3 regions of the Nocardia sp. NPDC047654 genome follow, and region 2 is predicted to be linked to each of the others. Evidence: riboswitches for the same ligand, from Rfam matches in the RefSeq annotation. Region 2 holds a riboswitch; each other region holds the start of a gene.
The links. Region 2 has a riboswitch for S-adenosylmethionine ahead of ACGF7Y_RS15865 (aminotransferase class V-fold PLP-dependent enzyme). Riboswitches for the same ligand answer to the same signal wherever they lie in the genome.

Region 1: it holds a riboswitch for S-adenosylmethionine, as region 2 does, so the genes downstream of both, ACGF7Y_RS11930 (rhodanese-like domain-containing protein) here and ACGF7Y_RS15865 (aminotransferase class V-fold PLP-dependent enzyme) in region 2, are expected to answer to the same signal.
Region 3: it holds a riboswitch for S-adenosylmethionine, as region 2 does, so the genes downstream of both, ACGF7Y_RS34100 (amino acid ABC transporter permease) here and ACGF7Y_RS15865 (aminotransferase class V-fold PLP-dependent enzyme) in region 2, are expected to answer to the same signal.

The regions. Positions count from the first base shown of each region.
Region 1 is NZ_JBIDDF010000002.1:768,878-774,118, forward strand. It holds gene ACGF7Y_RS11915 (amidohydrolase) at 1-830, opposite strand, end outside; gene ACGF7Y_RS11920 (FAD-dependent oxidoreductase) at 916-2,379, opposite strand; gene ACGF7Y_RS11925 (hypothetical protein) at 2,755-3,204, shown strand; SAM riboswitch class IV at 3,268-3,384, shown strand; gene ACGF7Y_RS11930 (rhodanese-like domain-containing protein) at 3,399-3,815, shown strand; gene ACGF7Y_RS11935 (O-succinylhomoserine sulfhydrylase) at 3,812-5,026, shown strand; gene ACGF7Y_RS11940 (serine/threonine-protein kinase) at 5,050-5,241, opposite strand, start outside.
Region 2 is NZ_JBIDDF010000004.1:51,158-56,398, reverse strand. It holds gene ACGF7Y_RS15870 (flavin reductase family protein) at 1-519, shown strand, start outside; gene ACGF7Y_RS15865 (aminotransferase class V-fold PLP-dependent enzyme) at 776-2,095, opposite strand; SAM riboswitch class IV at 2,143-2,256, opposite strand; gene ACGF7Y_RS15860 (Pls/PosA family non-ribosomal peptide synthetase) at 2,926-5,241, shown strand, end outside.
Region 3 is NZ_JBIDDF010000024.1:24,602-29,842, reverse strand. It holds gene ACGF7Y_RS34120 (carotenoid biosynthesis protein) at 1-320, shown strand, start outside; gene ACGF7Y_RS34115 (LppM family (lipo)protein) at 401-1,183, shown strand; gene ACGF7Y_RS34110 (glycosyltransferase) at 1,219-2,409, shown strand; gene ACGF7Y_RS34105 (hypothetical protein) at 2,413-3,120, opposite strand; SAM riboswitch class I at 3,506-3,599, shown strand; gene ACGF7Y_RS34100 (amino acid ABC transporter permease) at 3,627-4,634, shown strand; gene ACGF7Y_RS34095 (amino acid ABC transporter ATP-binding protein) at 4,631-5,241, shown strand, end outside.

The DNA.
Region 1 (5,241 bases), on a different contig from region 2:
TCCGGGAGTTCGTCGCGGCGCAGCCGCAGCGTCGGCGGTTCCGGGCGGTAGAGCGGCAGCGTGGGGGCCGGATCGTCGCGGACCACGCGCTCACGGGCCGGGAGCCGGTAGAACGCGCGCGCGTTGTCCTCCAGCACCGCGTACATATCGGTGCCCACCACATCGCAGAGCAGATCCACGTCCGAGTCACGGAACGGGCGTCCGGCCCTGGTGCCGGGCAGGTCGGTGCCGAACATGAGGGCTTCGGGATTCACCGCGTGGACGCGGCGCAGCGTGTCGGCCACGTTCATCGCGACCCGGCCGAAACCGGTCGCCTTGACCTTGGCTCCGCGGTCGACGAGATCCAGCAGGAAGGGCAGCCCCTCCGCGGACATGCCCAGATGGTCGACCGACAGCGCGGGCAGCTTCGAGATGACCGGTTGCAGTGACGCCAGCATCGTGCCGTCGATGTAGACCTCGACGTGCCAGCCGGCCAGTTCGTGCGCGCGCAACGCCTGCAACGTCATTCCGGTGATGTCGGCCGCCGCCCGCTTGAGGTTGAATCGCAGCGCGCGCACGCCGATGCGGTCCAGTTCGAGGATTTCCTCGTCGGTGGCGTCCAAGTCGAGCCGGGTGACGCCGACCCAGCCCTCGCCGAGTTCGGCGAGGGCGGCCTTCAGATAGGTCTGGTCCGTGCCCTGGAACGACCCGCTGACCACCGCACCGCCCGCGACGTCGAAGCGCGACATGCGCTTGCGGTAATCGGCGATGGTGAACGGGTCGGGCAGGTAGCCCTCGTTCTCGGCCAGCGGAAATCGCGGGTCGAAGATGTGCAGGTGGGCATCGAACACTTGTACAGAATGCCTCAGGGTCGAATTTTCCGCTGCCACAGCTGGGGTGTCGTTGTGGCAGCGGAGTCGGTCGCAGCCGGGGTGATCAGACCTTGTGCGGTTCGCTGGCGCGCAGCATGTCCTCGCGCTCGACGACCTTGACGCGCTCGCGGCCCTCCGGCTCGCCGAGGGAGCGTTCGTGTGCGTCGAGGCGGTACCAGCCGGCCCAGGTGGTGAACGGGATGCCCTTGCTCTCCAAGAACTCGGTGACGGCCTCGGGTTCGGGGCGCTGCGCCGGGGTGAAGCCGGGCGCGTCGTCCAGCAGGCAGGCGATGGTCTCGTTGGCGTCGCCCTTGGTGTGGCCGATCAGGCCGACCGGGCCGCGCTTGATCCAGCCGGTGACGTAGGTCGCGGGCATGTAGCGCGCGGCGCCGTCGGCGTTCTCGTCGGCGATCACGCGACCCGCTTCGTTCGGCACGGTGCCCGCTTGGTCGTCGAACGGCAGCTGGGTCAGGTTCTGCGACAGGTAGCCGACGGCGCGATAGATCGCCTGCACGTCCCAGTCCTTGAACACGCCGGTGCCCTTGACGTTGCCGGTGCCGTCGAGCTGGGTGCGCTCGGTGCGCAGGCCGACGACCTTGCCGTTCTCGCCGAGCACCTCGGCGGGGGATTCGAAGAAGTGCAGGAACAGCTTGTGCGGCCGGTCACCGGCGTCGCGGATGGCCCACTGCTCGAGCGTGTTGGCGACCATGTCGACCTGCTTGGAATGCCTGCGCGCGGCTTCGGAGCCTTCGTCGTAGTCGATGTCCTCGGGGTCGACGATCACCTCGATGGTGGGGGAGTGGTCGAGCTCGCGCAGTTCCAGCGGGGTGAACTTGGCCTGGGCGGGCCCGCGGCGGCCGAAGACGTGCACCTCGACGGCCTTGTTGGCCTTGAGGCCCTTGTAGACGTTCGGCGGGATCTCGGTGGGCAGCAGCTCGTCGCCGGTCTTGGCCAGCACGCGGGCCACGTCGAGAGCGACGTTGCCGACGCCGAGGACGGCGACCTTCTCCGCGTCCAGCGGCCAGGTGCGGGGGACGTCGGGGTGGCCGTCGTACCAGGAGACGAAGTCGGCGGCGCCGAAGGATCCGTCGAGATCGATGCCGGGGATGGGCAGGGCGCGGTCGGCGTTGGCGCCGGTGGAGAAGATCACCGCGTCGTAGAAGGCCCGCAGGTCGTCCAGCGTGATGTCGGTGCCGTAGTCGATATTGCCCAGCAGGCGCACCTGCGGCTTGTCCAGCACCTTGTGCAGGGCGGTGATGATGCCCTTGATGCGCGGGTGGTCCGGCGCGACGCCGTAGCGGATCAACCCGAACGGCGCGGGCATGCGCTCGTACAGGTCGATGCTCACCTCGGCATCGGACTTCATCAATGCGTCGGCGGCGTAGATCCCGGCCGGTCCGGCGCCCACGATCGCGATGCGGAGCGGGCGGGTCCTCGCGGTGTGCGCGTCAGGCCCGGCGGAGGAAGCCTGCGTCACCACGGAGGGCTCGCGAACACCGCCATCCTCTACTGCACTCTGTTCGGTCATCTCTTTACGCGCACCTTACGGTCGAAACAATTAATGACGTCTGGCTTAGCTTAGGCTAAGTTGACGCACCGGCTCGGTCGCGCCCTCGGGGCGCACGCCTGCGTTGCCGGCTCGTGGCTGCACGGTGCTCCGTTCGCCGCGGCGTGGAGCTGCCGATTCGCTATGACAGCAGGCCGCCGTCCCGCGATTCTATCGGGATGGCCGATGCCACCCCGCGTCGGTGCGTGAACTCGGCGGCTGCCGTCGAAAGCCACAATCGTCGCTTACCCGCTCGCGCGCGGCCTATCGCGGACGCCCGGACCCGGCCGGCGCCACCCCGGTCCGCAGCCGGGGGTCGAGCGCTCGATACCCGCGCCGACCAGGGATCATCGAGCCATGACCGAACAGCAGCCGACCCCGGGCGAGGACGAGATCATCCGGGTCGATCAGACCGACAAGCGCTCGGCGGCCCCGTTCATCGCGGCCGCGGTGGTCGCGGCGATCGTGCTGATCGCGATCGTGCTCGGCGGCGTGCTGTCGCCCGCTGAGAAAAATGTCACAGAAGCCGACCGCATCGCGGCGGCCGTCCGCAACTTCGTCGACGGCTCCAACCGCAGCGACGCCGTGCCGCCGCCCGGCACCGCGTGCCAGGGTTTCGACGCGACCCGCTCGCCGCTGGCGGGGCAGGACGGCGCCGGAAAGCTGGTCGAGATCACGAAAATCGACAGTCCGATCATGGACGGCGACCGAGGGAAGGCGACCGTGACCACGAAGGTGGACGGGCAGGAGCGGACCTCGACCTGGAATCTCACCCGATCCGGCGGTAAGTGGCTGGTCTGCACCTGAGCGTTCGCGCAGTGTGCGCCACCGTTTGACAGGGTGACCCGGGTCGGTGCAATCTCAGTCGAAGGTCATGAGAACCAGTGTCAAGCCCCGGCATTACTGGTCGGCAACCCTCCTCCGCGGTGGGGTGCTCCGGGTGACGACCTGGCGGCGCCCTGGTCCCGGGCGCGGCAAGTGCGGATTCGCAGGAGGTGCACATGAGTTATGCCGGTGACATCACCCCACAGCAGGCTTGGGAGCTGTTGCGGGACGATCCCGAGGCCGTCCTCGTGGACGTGCGGACGGAAGCGGAGTGGAAGTTCGTCGGCGTCCCCGACACCAGTTCGATCGAACGGCCGACCGTGCTGATCGAGTGGGTCGATTCCACGGGCGCGCGCAACGAGACGTTCGTCGAGCAGTTGAAGCAAGCGCTCGACGGCCACGATCCCGAGGCTCCCGTCGTCTTCCTCTGTCGCTCCGGTCAGCGTTCGATCGGTGCGGCGATCGCCGCCACCTCAGCGGGTTACCGCACCTCCTACAACGTGCTCGAGGGCTTCGAAGGCCCGCTCGACGAATTCGGGCATCGCGGCGGCGCGGGCTGGCGTGCCCTCGGATTGCCCTGGCGGCAGTCGTGATCACCGGCGGCGCGTTCGACAAGCCGCTGCCCGACGGCGTCGGTCCCGCGACGCTGGGCGTGCGCGGCGGGCTGCGGCGCTCCGGTTTCGAGGAAACCGCCGAAGCGCTCTATCTGACCTCCGGCTTCGTCTACGAGAGCGCCGAGGCCGCCGAGGCCGCGTTCACCGGCGAGGTCGAGCACTTCGTCTACTCCCGCTACGGCAACCCCACGGTGGCCATGTTCGAGGAGCGGATGCGCCTGATCGACGGCGCCGAGGCGTGCTTCGCCACCGCCAGCGGCATGTCCGCGGTGTTCACCGCGCTGGGCGCGCTGCTGAAGGCGGGTGACCGGCTCGTCGCCGCGCGCAGCCTGTTCGGCTCGTGCTTCGTGGTGTGCAACGAGATCCTGCCGCGCTGGGGCGTGGAGACCGTCTTCGTCGACGGCGAGGATCTCGATCAGTGGGAGCAGGCGCTGTCGGTGCCGACCCAGGCGGTGTTCTTCGAGACGCCCGCCAATCCGATGCAGACCTTGGTCGACGTGCGCCGGGTGACCGAGCTGGCGCACGCGGCGGGTGCGAAAGTGGTGCTGGACAACGTGTTCGCCACTCCGCTGCTGCAACGTGGCTTCGAACTCGGCGCCGACGTGGTGGTCTACTCGGGCACCAAGCACATCGATGGGCAGGGCCGCGTGCTCGGCGGCGCGATCCTCGGCGCCCAGGACTACATCGACGGCCCGGTGAAAACGCTGATGCGCCATACCGGTCCGGCGCTGAGCCCGTTCAACGCGTGGACCCTGCTCAAGGGCCTGGAGACGATGCCGCTGCGGGTACGCCACTCGGCGGAGTCCGCCTTGCGCATCGCCCGTTTCTTGGAGGACAACCCGGCCGTCAGCTGGGTGCGGTACCCGTTCCTGGAATCTCATCCGCAGCACGCGCTGGCCACCAGTCAGATGAGCGCGGGCGGCACCGTGATCACCTTCGAGCTGAGCGCACCCGAGAACGAGGCGAAGAAGCGCGCTTTCGAAGTCCTCAACCGGTTGCGCATCGTCGACATCTCCAACAACCTCGGTGACGCGAAGACCCTGATCACGCACCCGGCCACCACGACCCACCGCGCCATGGGGCCCGAAGGCCGGGCCACCATCGGCCTGACCGACGGCGTCGTGCGTATCTCGGTGGGGCTGGAAGACGTCGAAGACCTCCTCGCCGACTTGGACACCGCCCTCTCCTGAGCCGCGAACGGTCGCACGATCGGTCAGCCGATCGGCACGGTGACGCCGGGTGACGACGGTGCGCCGTGCAGGATCAGATGACTCGGTGCCTCGTCCTTCTTGTCGTTCTTCTTGCCGTTCTTGTTCTTGCCGGGCAGGTCGAAGGCCAGCCGGACGGTGCTGACACGGCCACCGGCGATGCGCGTGAAGTCCTCGCCGGGCGAATTGAGTTTCGC
Region 2 (5,241 bases):
CAGATCCCCGATGATCTGAGCGGCATCACCGCGGAGCAGTATCGCGCCTCCATGCGCCACTACCCGGCCGGCGTCACCGTCGTCACGCTGACTTCGCCGCAGGGGCCGGTCGGCTTCACCGCGACCTCCTTCGCCTCGCTGTCACTGGAACCGCCGCTGGTGTCGTTCAATATCGCGCACACCTCCTCCAGCCTGTCCGCCATGCTGGACGCCGAGTCCGTCGTCATCCACTTCCTCGGCGAACACCAGCAGCACCTGGCCCACCGGTTCTCCCGGACCGCGGAGGAGCGCTTCACCGATCGTGCCCTGTGGACCACCCTGGACACCGGCGAACCGGTCCTGCACGGCACCCCCATCTGGTTGCGCGCCACCGTGCACCAACTGATCCCCATCGGCGACCACACCCTCGTCGTCGGCTTGGTCACCCGGGTCCACGACAGCACCGACGAGAAACCCGCCGCCGCGCCACTGCTGTACTACAACGGGCGCTACTACCGGCCCACCGCCCTCAGCGACTGACCCAGCGCTCGATTACGCCACCCCGGCCGCACCTACACGACCAACTCCGGGTCGAGCGCGCGAGCCGGCCGCTCCAGCTCGAGAACACTCCGCACCGCCCGGACCTGCCTCGAACTCGGCGTCCACGGACGTGTCCTACCTGCGGCGTCGGTTCCCCACCCGGGAGTTCCCGAGGTCTGCCCCACCATCGGGCTCGCCCGGAGTGTCAGGCACCGTCCGGCACGGCGAAGTCCACGCGATCGGGACCAGCGCGGCTTCAGCCGACGAGACAGGGGGCTGCGCCGGTGGGAGCGGTGGAGGTGAAGGGGCGCGTTTCGGGGGTAGGGTTCCAGACGCCGTTCTCGGCGGCGTAGTTCCAGGTGGGGCCCGTTCGCGCGAGGATGGCGATCGCCTCGATCAGGCGGTCCACATCGGCGGAGGTGGTGCCGAGGCCGATGCTGGCGCGCAGTGCGCCGTTCAAGCCGAGGCGGGCGAGCAGCGGGTGGGCGCAGAAACGTCCGTCGCGCACACCGATGCCGTGTTCGGCGGAGAGATAGGCGGCGACGTGGCCGGGGGCGAAATCGTCCAGGGTGAAGGCGACGATGCCGACGGAATCAGGGCTGTCGATCCAGATCCGCAGCAGCTGGACGCCGGGAATCGTGGCCAAGCCGTCGCGCAGGCGGTCGGCGAGCCGGTGTTCGTGCGCGGCAAGGGTTTCGGCGTCGATCCCGCTGAGCGCGTCACAAGCCGCGGCCAGCGCGGCCGCGCCGAGCACGTTCGGCGAGCCTGCTTCGTGCCGCTGCGGAGCGGACGCCCATTCGGCCGCGTCGCTGCGGACCTCGCGCACCGCGCCGCCACCCGCGAGGTAGGGCTGCGCCGCGTCGAGCCAATCCCGCTTGCCCACCAGCACACCGGCGCCGAACGGGGCGTAGAGCTTGTGCCCGGAGAACGCCAGGTAGTCGATCGCGGTCTCCCGCAGGCTGATCCGCCGATGCGGCGCCAACTGGGCGGCGTCCACCAGGATCCGTGCGCCGCACTGATGCGCGACGGTGGCCAGCCGTTCCAGCGGAAGCACCTCGCCGGTCACGTTCGATGCGCCGGTCACCGCGAGCAATGCGGCCGGCTTGCTGCACAGTTCGGCAACCAGCCTGCCGATGGTCTCCTCGACCGTGTCGGCGGTCTGCACGACGCGCCTGCCCCGCTTGGTCCACGGCAGGAAATTGGCGTGGTGCTCGATGTCGAGCACCACGGTGTCCCCGGGGACGCAGGAGGCGAGCAGGTTCAGCGAGTCGGTGGTGTTGCGGGTGAAGACCACCACCTGATCGTCGGCGGCGTCGAGGAACCGGGACACCGATCCGCGAGCGGCTTCGTAGCACTCGGTGGAGATCCGCGAGGCGTAGCCCGCGCCGCGGTGCACGCTCGCGTAGTACGGCAGCAACTGCTGCACCCGGTCGGTGACCTGGGCCAACGCGGGCGCACTCGCGGCGTAGTCGAAGTTGGCGTAGGTCGCCGATCCGCCGTGTACCAAAGGCACGCGCAGTTCGTCGCCGGACACCCGGGCGAGTGCGGCACAGGGGTTGTCGACAGCAGTAGTCATCACGTGAATCCCGTCGGCTCAGGGACTCGCGACCGAACGATTCGGCGAGTCCGCGCTTGCCGCGCCCGGTTGGGCGGCGGCCGGGTCGTCACCCGGAGCACCCCACCGCGGAGGAGGGTTGCCGGCCAGCAAGCCGGGGCTTTGCGCTGGCACTCATGACCAGACCCGAGAGTGGCAGAAGCGCCCCGGCACTGTCAACCACATTCCACCCGAGTCCCCACGAGCACCGCGTGGACATAACCACCACGCGTCGGCCATTACAAGCACCCCCACGACGACGCGCGAGCCGCGCCCGTCGCGGGATTTCGCGCGTGAGTACCGGCCCCGTCCACGGCAAACGCGCCTCGGTTCGCTCGGCGGTTACCACCGAGCCGATCCGATGCCGATGCGACTCGGGCCCCGCTCGTTTCCCGCGACGCCGCAGCTGCTCGAGCGCCTCCGTATCTCGAACGCGCTGAACCCGATCGCGGCGCCCGACTGCGACTCCCTCGATGACCGGCCGGAACAACCGCGCGTTCCGGCCCTCGCAAGGACCAGCTCCGGACCGCTCGATGAGCCGAATCACACCTTCGGATCAGCGATCTCCCGGCGAACGCGGCAGGCGAGCCGCCCACCAGCGTTTTGCCCTGCCGGAACGGCGAATATCTATCCCACCTGCAACAACGGGCATCGCGCCCACCGATCCGGCATCCGGTTCGGTGAACAACAAGCGACGACAACCCCGGGTACCGTGGACAGCTGGCCACAGCGCTGTTTGCCCTTTGGTAACCCAGCTATGACACAACAACGGGAAAGTGTGAGGCAAGTCGATGGGAGGTGCGCACAGCACCATGCTCGAGACAGACGTCGACGCGCCGGCGGGCCCGTTGTCACGCGGCGATCGCGCGCCGGAGGCAAGGACGCTCGTCGACATCCTGACCGCGACGGCACTCGCCCATCCCGACGCCCCCGCCATCGACGACGGCCACGTGGTGCTGTCCTATCTGGAATTGGTCGTCGAGATCGAGAACACCATGGCCCGGCTCGCCACCGCGGGCGTGCGGCCCGGCGATCGGGTCGGCGTTCGAATGCCGTCGGGCACCCGCGGGCTCTATGTGACCATCCTCGCGATCCTCTACTCCGGCGCCGCTTACGTGCCGGTCGACGCCGACGACCCGGCCGAGCGCGCCCAGCTGGTCTTCGGGGAAGCGCAGGTCACCGCGATCGTGACCGCCGAAGGCATCGAGACCACGGCCGCGGGCATCCGCGCAGCGGAGCGGCCACGCGAACAGACCTGGTCGACGCTGCCCACTCCCGGCGACGACGCCTGGATCATCTTCACCTCCGGTTCCACCGGCACTCCGAAAGGCGTTGCCGTCACCCATCGCAACGCGGCAGCCTTCGTCGACGCCGAGGCCGATCTGTTCCTGCGCGACGCCCCGATCGGTCCGGGTGACCGGGTTCTGGCGGGTCTGTCGGTCGCCTTCGACGCGTCCTGCGAGGAGATGTGGCTGGCCTGGCGCAACGGCGCCTGCCTGGTGCCCGCCCCGCGTGAGCTGGTGCGCACCGGCGCCGATCTCGGCCCGTGGCTGGTGCGGCGGGAGATCAGTGTGGTCTCGACCGTCCCGACCCTGGCGGCGACCTGGCCGGTAGAGGCATTGGAGGCGGTGCGCCTGCTCATCTTCGGCGGCGAGGCCGTCCCGCCGGAACTCGCCGAGCGCCTCGCGGGGAACGGTGATTCGGCTCGCGAGGTGTGGAACACCTACGGCCCCACCGAAGCCACGGTCGTCGCCTGCGCCGCCCGCTTGGACGGCCGGTGGCCGATCCGCATCGGCCTGCCGCTCAACGGCTGGGACCTGGTCGTCGTGGACCAGGCGGGTAACCCGGTGGCCGAGGGGGAATCCGGCGAACTGGTGATCGGCGGCGTCGGACTGGCGCGCTATCTCGACCCGGTCAAGGACGCCGAGAAGTACGCGCCGCTGTCTTCTGTCGGCTGGGAGCGCGCTTACCGCAGCGGCGACCTGGTCCGCAACGACAGCGCCGGACTGGTCTTCCTCGGCCGCGCCGACGATCAGATCAAACTGGGCGGGCGGCGCATCGAACTCGGCGAGATCGACAACGCTCTGCAACACCTGCCCGGCGTCACGAGCGCCGCGGCGGCCATCCGGACCACCAAGGCGGGCAACAAGCTTCTGGTCGGCTATCTGACCGGACCCGGCCCGGACTTCGATGTCAAGGCCGCGCGCGCCGTCCTCGGTGGACAACTTCCGGCACCACTGGTGCCCAGGCTCGCGGTGGTCGACGAGCTGCCCACCCGCACCTCCGGCAAGGTGGACCGCGACGCGCTGCCCTGGCCGCTGCCCAATGCCGCCGAGGACGACGACGACAACGACCTGACCGGCACCGCCCAATGGGTCGCCGGACTGTGGGATGCCATTCTCGGCGCGGAGGTCGGCGATCTCGACGCGGACTTCTTCGACCTGGGCGGCGGCTCGCTCGCGGCGGCGCAGCTGGTCACCGCCCTGCGCGAACGGTATCCGCAGATCGCCGTCGCCGACGTCTACGACCATCCCCGCCTCGGCGCGCTGGCGGACCTGCTGGAACAGACCACGCCCGCGGTGGCCGTCGCGGAGCGAACGGTGCGGCCGACGCCGCTGCTCGCGCAGGCGGCGCAGGTGCTGGTCACCATCCCGCTCACCACCCTCACCGGATTACAGTGGCTCACCTGGCTGGCGATCGTCGGCAATATCGCGGCATGGTCCGGCTCACTGCCCTGGCTCCCCCAGCTGTCCTGGTGGTGGACGCTGGCCGCGTTCCTGCTGTTCATCTCGCCGCCCGGCCGCATGGCGATCTGCGTGGCGGGCGCGCGGCTGCTGCTGCGGGGGATCCGGCGCGGCAGCTATCCGCGCGGTGGCTCGGTACATCTGCGGCTGTGGGCGGCCGTCCGTCTCTCCGAGGCCAGCGGCGCCGAGAACCTGTCCGGAGCGCCGTGGATGGTGCCGTTCGCCCGCGCGCTCGGCGCGAAGATCGGCAAGGGCGTCGACCTGCACAGCCTCCCGCCGGTGACGGGCATGCTCGAACTCGGTGACGGGTGCAGTGTGGAGCCCGAGGTCGACCTGTCCGGCTACTGGATCGACGGCGACGTGGTGCATCTGGGCCCGATCACC
Region 3 (5,241 bases), on a different contig from region 2:
GTGACATCCATTCCGGACTACCCGGCCTCGACTGGATTCCGCTGACGAATTACCTGGGCTGGTTCGGCGTGGCGCTCGTGATGGCCGCGGTGCTCGCGGTCTGGGAGCGGGCGGCGCCGGATCCCGTGCGGACGCCGCGATCGCACCGCCGCGCGATCGCGCTCACCGTTCCGGTGGCCTTGTTCCTGTGGACCTGGCTCGGATCGGCGCTGGCCCACGCGGTGTTCCTCGACCTTCCCTCCTCGGCGGGATACGGCTTCGCCGGTATGGGTCTGCTGGGCGTTCCCCTGCTGGTCGCCCTGGCTCGCGCGCGCCGCTGACCCGCCGCCGCGTCCCGCGCCCGGCGCGCCGACGCGCGCTGCGACTGGCGCGTTTCATTCCGGACGGCAGGCCTGGCACGATGTCACCCGTGCAGCCGAGTCCCGTCATCACGAAGCCCGATGCCCCGGACCTCCCGCAGCGGCGGGCCCCACGCCGCGGCGTGCGTGTCGCGTCGGTGGTCCTGCTCGCGGCGATGCTGGTGCCGATGCTCGCGGGCTGCCTGCGGGTGCAGGTCTCGATGGGGGTCTCGTCCAACGACCGGGTGTCCGGCCGGATCGTCGCCGCCGTGGTGCCCGCCGACGCCGGAGACAAGGGCCCGCAGCTGAAGGCGCCCGAGACGCTGGCGGCCAAGTTGCGAGTGGAGCCGTACGCCCAGGACGGCTACACCGGCAGCCAGGTGTTCTTCGAGGACCTGTCCTTCGGTGATGTGCAGCAGCTCGGCCAGCTGTCCGAGCAGACCCAGGGCATGTTCCAGTTGCAGTTCCAGCGCACCGGCGACCTGGTCAGCCTGAGCGGGCGGGTCGATCTGAAATCTCTGCCGCCGCACGGCTCGGACGTGCAGTTGACCATCGCATTCCCGGCCCGCGTCGCCAAGACCAACGGCAGCCGCGAGGGCGACAACGTCGTCTCCTGGAAACTGCCGCCCGGCGAAGTCTCCAGGCCGCAGGCCGAGGTCAGCTACGCCGACCCGAACACCCGCTCTTTCGCGGGCTGGGCGGGTATCGCGGGCGGCATCACGCTCGCGGTGGCCGCCATCGTCGCGGCGATGGCGTACATGGACCGCAACCCCGCCGCGCCCGGCGCGCCGGAAGTCGGCTTCTCCCTGAGCCGCTGGTGGCGCTCGGTGACGCAGAATCGCTGAGCGGCAGGTCGGTGCGCCGGGATAGCGTGGCCCCCATGGTGAGTGCCGACCTGCCGAAGACGTTGCGCGCGAACTCGATCCTGCCGACCTTCGCCACCGCGGTGGCGGCGCTCGGCGCGGGCATCGCGCTATACAACCGCATCACCGTGCAGAGGTTGACGAATGCCCCGACGACGGTGATCGAACCCGTCACCGTCTGCGTTCCGGCGCGCAACGAGGCCGACCGGCTGCCCGCCCTGATCGGTGACCTGCGCGCGCAGGTGGGCGTACCGCGCCTCGCGGTGCGCATCCTCGACGACGCGTCCACCGACGACACCGGCGCCGCCGCCCGAGCGGCGATCGGCGACGACCCGCGTTTCACCCTGCTGCGCACCGAGTCCGATCCGGTCGCCGGCTGGACCGGAAAGGCCGCCGCCTGTGTCCGGCTGGCGGAGGAGGTGTCCACGCCGGTGCTGATCTTCCTGGACGCCGACGTGCGGCTGGCCCCCACGGCGCTCGCCGCGGCGGTCGGCGCGCTGCGTACGCGCGCAGCCGCGCTGGTCTCGCCCTGGCCCCTGCAAGTGGCCGATTCCGTGGCGGAAGCCGTGGTGCAGCCTCTGCTGTGCTGGTCGTGGGCCTCGACGCTGCCGATCGCCGTGGCCGACCGGAGCCTGCGACCCGCCACGGCGGTGGCCTGCGGCCAGTTCCTCGTGTTCGACAACGCCGCCTACCGCGCGGTCGGCGGCCACACGGCCGTGGCCGGGAGCGTCACCGAGGACCTCGACATCGCCCGTACGCTGCGGCGAGCCGGTCACGCCACCGCTCTGGTGGCCGCCGGAGAGTTGGCCCGCACCAGGATGTATCGCGGCGCCGCCGACCTGGACGCGGGCTACACCCGCTGGCTCTGGTCGGCCTACGACGGCACGATCGCAGGCGGAGCGGCGGTGGGACTCGTTGCGGCCCTTGCCTATTGGGTACCGCCCGCGGCCGCCGTGCTCGGCAGGGGCGCGGTCCGCCGGACGGGCGCGATCGGCTGGCTCGCCGCCGTCGCCGGGCGCCTGCTGGCCCGCTCGACCGAGACCGGCGGCCCGCTGGGACGCGCGGACGTGCCCGCCGCCCTCGCGCATCCGGTGTCGGTGGCGGCGTATCTGCTGCTGTGGGTGCGTTCGCACCTGGCCCGCCGTCGCGGCACGGCGCACTGGAAGGGGCGTTCGCTCCCAGGAGCGGCGCCGCGCCGCGACAGTTGAATCTCACGGGACCGCGGTGATTCCGACCGTCGGCAGGAAGAAGCAGGACTTGGCGCCGTTCTGCACCGTGCCGAACACCGCGGCGAGAACGGTGCCCTTGCCGGTGTCCACCGGGACCGCCCGCACCCCGCCCATGGGGAGGGCCGCGAAGAGGAAGTCCCGGATCGCCTGCTCGGCCACCGGCCGCTGGTCCGCGGGAACGGCAGCGGGGATCATCGCGCGGGCGATGTCGGCCAGCGGCCCCATGGCGGCCGTTCCGCTGCGTCCGTTGCTCAGATTGAGCCAGGCCACCTGCATTCCCGCGGTATTCGCGCCGTCCGGCCCGAGGCCGTAGGGCACGAAGGTGAACATGGCTTGCCCGGCCTTGACGGCGCTGAGGTCCAGTCCGGGAAGCTGCACGGTGTTCTTCGGCCACGGCCCGGGTATGGCTCCGGCCACCGCGGGCGCCAGCCCGGCCGTGGTGTTGTCGAGGCAGAACGCCGACGCGCTCGGGTACGCGAACGGCTGGATACCGAGCGCGCGCAGCGCGTCGAGCGCGGTTTGATAGGCGCCGAACAAGTCACCGGGGGCGGCGATCGGCGCGGAGAGATCGGAGAACGCGGGAATCGTGGCATCCGGAGCCGCGAACGCGGCACCCGGCCCGGCAAACGCGAGGGCGACCGAACAGGTCGCGACAGCGGACAATTGGGTCAGACGACGCAAAGTGATCACGAAACCTCCTCATCGGCGGAACGATCGAGGGGCACAGTACTCCGGCAAACGGCTCCAACAGCACGGATTGCGTACAGCAATTTCGCGGCGAGTCTCGTTTGCCCGAAACATGCTTCCGCGTGGCCGACCCGCGTTCCCCAGCCCTGGCGATACCCGTATGCTGCATCGGACCGCCGTCATCCGGCGCTGGATGCCCCTCCGCGAGGACGCGACCGGTTCGCACCGCCCCTCGGCGAAGCAGCGCACGTCTGGTTACTACAAAGACTCGATCAACTGGCGTGGACAAGGTCTACGCTCACGCTGATTACTTCTCTTGTCCCAGCCTTCCCTTGCTGGGCATCATGATTCGGCTCGGCCCTGACATCGGTTGACAGGGGGTCGGCGCCAACCATCCAGAGCGACCGAGAGACCTGGCTCGTCGACGTCGCAGCAACCCCCCGGTAACCGGGTGCGGGTGCTTCCGCCGGGACCGATGGAGGAACCGAAGTGATCATCGAGGACCCCTCGTGAGTGCGTCCACCGCACCCGCCCCCGCCCCGGCGCGCGAACCGGACCCGACCGGCACACCCCTCCGCGCGCCGGACGCCGCCGAGTACGGCACGCCGCCGACCGTGGCCAAGACCTGGCATCCCTGGCGCTGGGTGGTCAGTGCCGTCGCGCTGATCCTGCTCGCCCAGTTCGTGCACGGGCTGGCCACCAACCCCGGGTGGGACTGGCCGACGTTCGCGCAGTACATCACCGCGAAGTCGGTGCTGTCGGCGTTGCGGGTCACCTTGGAGCTGACCGCATGGGGTACGGCGCTGGGCTTTCTGCTCGGCACCGCGCTCGCGGTCGCCCGGCTGTCGAACAATCCGGTGCTGCGGGTGATCTCGTGGGTCTACATCTGGGCGTTCCGTTCGATCCCGCTGATCGTGCAACTGCTGTTCTGGTTCAACATCGCCTACCTGTACCGGACCGTGTCGATCGGCATCCCGTTCGGGCCCGCGCTGTTCACCTTCGAGGTGAACGGGGTGATCAGCGGTTTCACCGCCGCCGTGATCGGCTTGGCCCTGCATCAGGCGGCGTATTCGGCCGAGATCATCCGGGCCGGGTTCATCGCGGTGGACGCCGGTCAGCTGGAAGCCGCCGCCGCGCTGGGGATCCCACGGCTGCGGCAGTTCCGCACGGTGGTGGCGCCGCAGGCCATGCGCTCGATCCTGCCGAACGCGACCAACGAGGTGATCAGCCTGTTCAAGGGCACCTCGATCGTGTCGGTGATGGCGATCGCCGAGCTGTTCTACCAGGTCCAGGTCATCTACGGGCGCAACGGGCGGGTGGTGCCGCTGCTGATGGTCGCGACGGTCTGGTACATCGTGCTCACCACCGTGCTGTCGGTGGCGCAGTACTACATCGAACGCCACTACGCCAAGGGCGCGCACCGCACGCCGCCGCCGACACCGCTGCGACGCGCGTGGCAGAAGCTGCGCGAGGTCGCCGAGGCCGGTCCCGCCGCACCGCGCGGAGCGACCAGATGAGCGCGGCCCCCGCCGTGGAGGTCCGCGGCGTCCGGAAATCCTTCGGCGCGCATCCGGTGCTGCGCGGCATCGATCTCACCGTGCGCTCCGGCGAAGTGGTCACCGTGATCGGTCCGTCCGGTTCGGGCAAGTCGACCCTGCTGCGCGTGGTGAACCACCTGGAGTCGCTGGACGCGGGCACCGTGCGCATCGACGGCGAGCTGATCGGCTATCGGCTGCGCCGCGACCGCCTGCACGCGCTGCCCGACCGCGAAGTGCGCAAGCAGCGCTCGCGAATCGGCTTCGTCTTCCAGCAGTTCAATCTGTTCCCCCACCTGACCGTGCTCGAGAACGTCACGCTCGCACCGCTTTCCGCGCAGCGGCGCGACCGGACCGAGGTGGAGCGCGAGGCGCACCGGCTGCTGGAGCGGGTCGGTATCGGACAGTTGGCCGACGCGTATCCGCGCCGGTTGTCGGGCGGGCAGCAGCAACGGGTGGCCATCGCGCGGGCGCTGGCGCTGCGGCCGCGGGTGATCCTGTTCGACGAACCCACCTCCGCGCTGGACCCGGAACTGGTCGGCGAGGTGCTCGACGTGATCCGCGATCTCGCGCACGGCGGCACCGCACT